DNA from 2 places in the Rhodococcus sp. ABRD24 genome. Region 1 is predicted to be linked to the other one. Evidence: riboswitches for the same ligand, from Rfam matches in the RefSeq annotation. Region 1 holds a riboswitch; the other holds the start of a gene.
What was found. A riboswitch is a leader RNA that binds a small molecule or an ion and turns the genes downstream of it on or off. The one in region 1 is predicted to bind thiamine pyrophosphate.

Region 1 (3,664 bases):
ACCCGTACCACCAACAGCGTCGACGCGCCTCATCGCGACCGTCGTCAGCTCGGTGCCCGATGCCACCAGAGCCTCCTCGAGCACCGCGAGGTTCGCGGCGCCGCCGGTGCCCATGATCAGGCGGGAGCCGAAGGTGCGGTCGGCGATCGTGAGCTTGCCCATCTCAGCCACCCTGCACTGCCGTGAGGATCTCGATGTCCCAGCCGCGACCCACCGGCTCGTCCCAACGCGTCTTCGGGAACACCGTCCCGTCCACCGCGACCGCAATGCCGCGCTGCGGCAGTTCCAGCCGGTCCAGTAGCTCCGTGACCGTCAACGATCCGTCGAACTCGTGGTCCTCACCATTGACGGTAATCCCGAACATCTCACTCATCCAAACCTCGCTTGTCATGCTCTTACAGGTGAAAATCGTTCGGCGGCGGCGCTTTCCGCCTCCGCCAGGGGTGTGCCATCGAGGATCGCGACCGTTGCGTCCGCGGTCACCGGGGTCATCAGGATGCCGTTGCGGCCGTGCCCGGTGGCGAGCACCATGCGGTCCGAGACCCGGCCGATGATCGGCAGGTTGTCCGGACTCATCGGTCGCAGACCAGCTTTCACCTCGTAGAGTTCGTACTCGCCGATCGCGGGCATCAGTGCCTCCGCGTCGGCAATGAGGTCTCGGACACCGGCGACGGTGACCTGTGTGTCGTGTCCCGACTCGTACTGCGTTGCGCCGACCACGATGCCATCGGCGCGCGGCACCAGGTACGACGGCCGTCCGTGCACGCTGCCGCGAATGGTGCGGCGCGGCGCGGGCGTCACTCCCGGGCGGGCCCGCAGGCGCAGGATCTCACCCTTGACCGGGCGCACCGGCAGGTTCGGCCACAGCTGCGCGGAGTTCGAGCCCGCCGACAGCACCACCTGATCGGTGGTGAGCTCGTCGAGATCCGTCACCGCACGTTCGACCAGTTCGACACCGGCGGCGATCGTCGCGGTCCGCAGCGCCTGTACCAGCAGTCGATTGTCGACGGCCAGTTCGGTGGGCGCCTGCAGCGCCAGCCGGATCCCGCGGCCCAGCGACGGTTCGAGCTCGCGGATCTGAGCGCGGTTCAGGATGCGCAGCTCGTGGCCCTGCGTCTCGACCCACTCCGCGATCGTGTGCAGGTCCGCAGCGTCGGCGGCGTCGAGAGCGACGGTCAGCGAATCGTCGGACGTGACCAGACTCACGCCCGCGATACGTTCGAGTTCGGTGCCGAAGCCGGGCCACCGTTGCAGCGACGCCGCACCCAGTGCGAGCGCCTTCTCCTCGCCGGGCCAGCCTTCCGACAGCGGTGCCAGCATTCCGCCCGCCACCCACGAGGCGCCGCTACCGGGCGCCGGGTCGTACAGCGTCACCGCCCAGCCGCGCTGTGCCGCGCGCCAGGCGATCGACAGGCCAATCACTCCGCCGCCGACGACGGATACCGATCGGGTCATTCACTCCACCTCACTCCCTGCGCCGGCATGATCCGGGTCAGGTATGACGGTCGGGGCCGGCAGGCCCCCTCTCAGCCCCGTACCCCTCGGGACTCCCGTGTTGATTCATCCACGCTAGAGACTACCGTTTCAGGTGTGCATGCCTCCCAGTCCGTCAAGCGCCTGACGCCCCGCGAGCGACTCGCGGACGCGCGTCTCTACCTCTGCACCGATGCCCGCCGCGACAAGGGCGATCTGGCTCACTTCGTCGAGGCGGCGCTCGCCGGTGGCGTCGACATCATCCAGCTGCGCGACAAGGGCTCGGCCGGCGAGCGCGAGCTGGGACCGCTGGAGGTCAAGGAGGAGTTGGCCGCGCTCGCGGTGATCGGTGCCGCGACCCGCCGGCACGGCGCGCTGCTCGCCGTCAACGACCGCGCCGACCTCGCGCTCGCCGCGGGAGCCGACGTCCTGCACCTCGGCCAGAACGACCTGCCCGTGCACTATGCGCGCCGCATCGTCGGCCCGGACGTCGTGATCGGACGCTCGACGAACAACCGCGCACAGGCCAGCCTCGCCGCGATCGAGGAGGACGTCGACTACTTCTGCACCGGACCGGTCTGGGCCACGCCTACCAAACCGGGGCGGACGGCGTCGGGGCTGGACCTGGTCCGCAGCACCGCCGAGGCGCAGCCGGTGCGGCCCTGGTTCGCGATCGGCGGCGTCGACCAGGAGCGCCTGCCGGAGATCCTCGACGCCGGCGCCACCCGCGTCGTCGTCGTGCGCGCCATCACCGCGGCCGAGGACCCGCAAGCCGCCGCGCAGGCGCTCTCCGACGCCCTGCGCAGCTAGCTTCCCCGCGCTTTGCGCACTTGTCGCGAGATCTCGAGCGGCGAAACCGCGCTAAGTGCGCAAGGCGCTGTCGGGGATGGGGCGTCCAGCGCGGCGCGCGATGATTGTCGCGCCGATCATCACCGCGACGTACAGCAGGACGTAGATGTTCATCAGCACGTCAGCGATGGTCCACCATGGCGGAAACAAGAACAGCCCCACCACCACGTTGTCCTCTTCCCACCGGTACGGCCAGGCGCCGGCAGCGAGGTACACCACCAGCGCGGCCATCCACCACCAGCGATTCGTCAGCGTCCGGTGCACGATGTACACCAACAACGGCACGAACCACACCCAGTGGTGACTCCACGAGAACGGGGACACCACCGCGGCGGTCAGGCCGGTCACCGTCACCGCGAGCAGGCGCTCCCCGCCGTGATACAGCCGCCACACCACCCACATACTCCCGGCCACCACCACCATTGCAAGTGACAGCCACAGCCACAGCGGCGCCGACGCACCGGTCAGGTGCGCGATGACACCCCGCAGCGACTGGTTCGACGGGTGTGTGTCCGCCGCGATCCGGGTGGACTCGAAGAACGTCTTGGTCCAGTACTGCCGCGAATCATCGGGCAGCACAAGCCAGCTCAGCCCGATCGTTGCCGCGATGGTTCCGACCGCCACCGCCGCAGCCCGCCACTGGCGCAGTACCAGGTAGTAGAGGACGAAGTACCCCGGCGTGAGCTTGATGCCCGCCGCGATGCCGACACCGATGCCCTCGAGCTTGCTGCGCTCGCCGCGTGAGGTATCCCACAGCACCAGCAGCATGAGTACGAGATTGATCTGGCCGTAGAACAGCGTCGTGCGGACCGGTTCGAGAAACGTACACGCGACCGCCAGCAACGCCGACAAGGTCACGACGTACGGGGTGATCCGGTAACCGAGCATCCGCCAGCACAGCGCAACGATCACCACCAGCAGAACCAGATTGATCCCCATCCACACGTGCCGACCGGTACCGATGGGCAGCAGTCCGAGCGGGATGAAGGCAAGCGTCGAGAAGGGAGTGTAGGTGTAGAGCAGTCCGTGGATGACGGGCTGGGTGTAGAGCGGCAGGTGCTCCATCACGTGCCGGGCGCCGTCGCGGTACACGTCCAGATCGGCGCCACCGGAGAACAAGCCGATGTTCGGCATCCACAGGCGGACGGTGGTCGACACCAGCACCGCCGAGACCGCCGCCCACAACGCCAGGACCGCAAGATCCCACACCCGACGAGGCATTTCGGGCGCGGCAACCGAACCGCGCGACCTGTCGTGCACCAGCGATCGCCCCCTCGTGAATCCGATACCTCGATCGAACTTCATACGGAGCCTAAGCAACTAAGCCGAGGCGGGCACAATC
Region 2 (3,664 bases), 2.4 Mb from region 1:
GGAGCCGTCGAGCGCGGCCGGTACCGCGTACCGAGTGAATGCCAGCCAGCGGCGCTGCATGCGTCCGGAGACGTCGACGGCCGCCTTTCGTCCCCCCAGCCAGAAGGTGGGATCGACGTTGAGCGTGCCGAAATTGCCGAACACGTAGGGCAGTTCGGTCGCGTGCCCCGCCCCGACACGCGCGGCCTTGAGAATCGGGGTGGCATGGTCGAAGCGATACATCCAGGTCGGTGAGTGCCGACTGTGGCCGTCGGCAACCCACAGCGCGGGCATCCGGAAGGCCGCGTCACGCGAGATCGCAAGTGCTCCTCTGGGTTTGGTACTGTCCGGATAGGCGGCAACGATCTCGGCCAGCCGCAACGCCGAGAGTTCCGGATTATCCTGTGCCAGACCGGAGAACATCTGCTGGACGGCCTCCGCGCTGACCGGAAGCAGCGGCGAACGCATGAACTTGAAGATCGATGCCTCGTCCTTGTTGGAACCGATGATCAGCGGAATCCGGTGCGAGTGACCCTTCTGGAACGCGGCGACCGGGTAGTGCGGGACAAGATCGCGGTCGACGACCGGCGACATCGCCAGCGTCCCGGGCACGCGGACAGGGACCTCGTCGACGAGGATGTCGCCGGCCTTCACGAGCCGCTCGACCGGCATGTCCCACAGATCGCCCACCCGATCCGCCGGTAGATCGAGGATCTCGAGGAACCGCGCGGCCACCGTCGCGGCCCGCTCGGCGCCGTACACCGACGTCGCCGGTGGGCTCTGTGCGATGGCGCGGTGGAACAACCCCTCGGCGCGGGGCACCGTCATCAGCGTGGTGATCGCACCACCACCGGACGACTCCCCGAACAGCGTCACTTCGCCGGGATCGCCACCGAACGCAGCGATGTTCTCCCGCACCCACTCGAGCGCCGCGATCTGATCCCGCAGACCGAGGTTCGACTCGAACACGCGGTCGGCGCTGGAGAACGATGACAGATCCAGGAAGCCCAGCGTTCCGAGCCGGTAGTTGAACGTGACGATCACGACATCCCCGCGTTCGGCGAGAAGCCGGCCGTCGTAGACGGGTTGCGCCGACGAGCCCAGGCAATATGCGCCGCCATGAATCCACACCATGACCGGCCGCGGCTGGCCGTCCGGTCTGGGGGCCCAGACGTTGACCGTCAGGCAGTCCTCGTCGAGCATCATCGTCGGATCGATCGGCACGGACGTGTCGTGTCCCTGCGGCGCGATCGGCCCGAATGCGCGACAGTCCCGTACCCCGGCCCAGGGCTGTGGCGCGGCTGGACTGCGAAATCTCAGTCCCCCCGTCGGCGGTGCCGCGTAGGGAATGCCCTTCCAGGAGAAAACGGAACCGTCGGAATATCCGCGCGCCTTGCCGAGGGGTGTCTCGACGGTGAGCGTGTCCGGCTCTCCAGCTTCGATGACGTGCGTGGCTTCCATGACGCGGCCTCCTCACTCCGGCGCGCAGACAAGGTCGAATGCCAAGGTACCAATCCTGCGGTGCTAAGGTCGGCTCGTTCACTGACACGGGGTGCTCCGCACGGGCGGGGCTGAGAACACACCCGGGAACCTGCATCAGGTAATGCTGACGAAGGGATGTCACGGCGATGACAACGTCTGTCCACGACACTTCTGTTCACACCGAACTCGGTCGATTCACCGATCACCTGTGGGAGCGCACCGCGGTCCTGCGTGACGCAATCGACAATCTCGAGTTCCTCCGCCGACTGGGAGACGGCACACTGCCACTCGACGTCTTCCGCGTCTACATCGAGCAGGACGCGCTCTACCTCGCCGAATATGCCAAGGCACTCGCGCTCGTGGCCTCACGCGCCCCGGACCCGCAGTCCGCGGCGTTCTGGGCGACGTCGGCGGCAACCGCCGCGGTAGTGGAGACCTCTCTACACGAGAGCCTGCTGACCAGCGGGGCCTTGCCCGAGAGCGAGGCCGTGCCGGCGCACTCGCAGGCCTGTCTCGGGTACGTGTCGTACCTGACGGCCACGTCGGCGACCGAGTCGTACGCGGTTGCCGCGGCCGCCCTGCTTCCGTGCTTCTGGATCTACGCCGACGTGGGCAGCCGCCTGGCCGCAAGCGCCCACGACGTACTCGCAGTGGATCCATCGCACCCGTACGCACAGTGGGTCACGACGTACGACAGCCCGGAGTTCCAGGAGTCGGTGGTCACCGCGCGCCGACTCGTCGACGCTGCCGCGGACGCCGCGACTGCCGAGCAACGCGCAGCAATGGTCCGCGCATTCGTGATCGCGACCCGATACGAGCTCATGTTCTGGGACACGGCGTTGCACCCTCAGCCTTGGCCGGCCTCGTGACGACGGTATCGAGACTCCGCCGGGCCCTTGCCACCTCGGCAATCGTCGCGTCCGCCTTGAGTATCCTCACCGGCTGCGGCAGCAGCGACGAATCCGGCAACACCATCCGTTTTGCGCTGGACTGGACGCCCAATACGAATCACACCGGGCTGTTCGTCGCGCTGCAGGAGGGGTATTTCGCGGATGCGGGCCTCAGCGTGGAGGTGCTGCCCTACAACAACACCGCGCCCGACACGCTCGTCGATGCCGGCAACGCCGAATTCGGCACCAGCTTCCAGGATTCGGCCACGTTCTCCCGCGCGGCCGGGGCACAGACGGTCTCGGTGATGGCACCGCTGCAGCACTGGGCAACCGGTATCGGCGTCAAGGCCGATCGAACGGACCTTGCACGTCCCAAGGACCTGGACGGCAAGACCTACGCCGGATTCGGCGATCCCGGCGAAGGGGAGATTCTTCGTCAGGTGATCCGGAATGACGGCGGCACGGGAGATTTCAAGTCCGTCATCCTCGGAACCTCGGCCTACGAGGCCGTGTACGGCGGCCAGGCCGATTTCACGGTCTCGTACTTTGCGTGGGAGGGCATCGAAGCCGCGCGACGCGGCACCCCGATGCGCTACTTCCACTACACCGACTACGGCTTCCCGGACGCATATGCGATCGTCGTCAACGGCAACGAGAGGTGGCTGACCGAGCACCCCGAGCAGGCCCGCAAGTTCGTGCAGGCGCTGCAGCGCGGCTATCAGCTGGCCGCTGACGACCCCGACCTCGGCGCACGCGCCCTGATCGACGCGAATCCTGGTGCGTTCAGCGACGAGGAGCTGGTGTTCGAGAGCCAGCGGATGCTCGCCGCCGACTACATGAAGGACTCGTCCGGGCGGGTCGGCACGCAGACACGTGAGCAGTGGGCCGGTTACTCAGGCTTCCTGTTCGACAATGGGCTGCTCTCGGGTCCGGACGGCAAACCGCTCACCACCGAGCCCGACTGGTCGGCGTACTTCACCAATGAGTACCTCACAGCGCCCTGAGCGCGGAGCGATCACGTCCCACGGTGCCGTGCGTCGGGGGTTTCCCGCCGTCGTCGTCGTGCTCGCGGTCGTCTCGGCCTGGCAGGTCTATGTCGTGGCGAGCGGCATCCGCGCGCAGGTGCTGCCCTCGCCCGCAAGGGTTTTCGAGCAGGGGTGGGCACATCGGGACGACATCGGCGTCCAGGTATGGGCGACCCTGCAGGTGACGCTGGCAGGGTTCGCGGTCTCACTCGCCATCGCCTGGGTTCTCGCCATCGCGGTGGACTTCTCGCCCTGGCTCCGGAGGGCGTTCGTGCCGCTGTTCGTGGT

Region 2: it holds a riboswitch for thiamine pyrophosphate, as region 1 does, so the genes downstream of both, ERC79_RS19390 (TenA family protein) here and thiO (glycine oxidase ThiO) in region 1, are expected to answer to the same signal.

What each region holds. Positions count from the first base shown of each region.
Region 1 covers NZ_CP035319.1:1,686,828-1,690,491, forward strand. Annotated here, with positions in the region: gene ERC79_RS07590 (thiazole synthase) at 1-162, opposite strand, end outside; gene thiS (sulfur carrier protein ThiS) at 164-373, opposite strand; gene thiO (glycine oxidase ThiO) at 388-1,455, opposite strand; TPP riboswitch at 1,453-1,564, opposite strand; gene thiE (thiamine phosphate synthase) at 1,591-2,283, shown strand; gene ERC79_RS07610 (glycosyltransferase 87 family protein) at 2,335-3,627, opposite strand.
Region 2 covers NZ_CP035319.1:4,346,066-4,349,729, reverse strand. Annotated here, with positions in the region: gene ERC79_RS19395 (carboxylesterase/lipase family protein) at 1-1,440, opposite strand, end outside; TPP riboswitch at 1,518-1,614, shown strand; gene ERC79_RS19390 (TenA family protein) at 1,608-2,330, shown strand; gene ERC79_RS19385 (ABC transporter substrate-binding protein) at 2,327-3,355, shown strand; gene ERC79_RS19380 (ABC transporter permease) at 3,333-3,664, shown strand, end outside.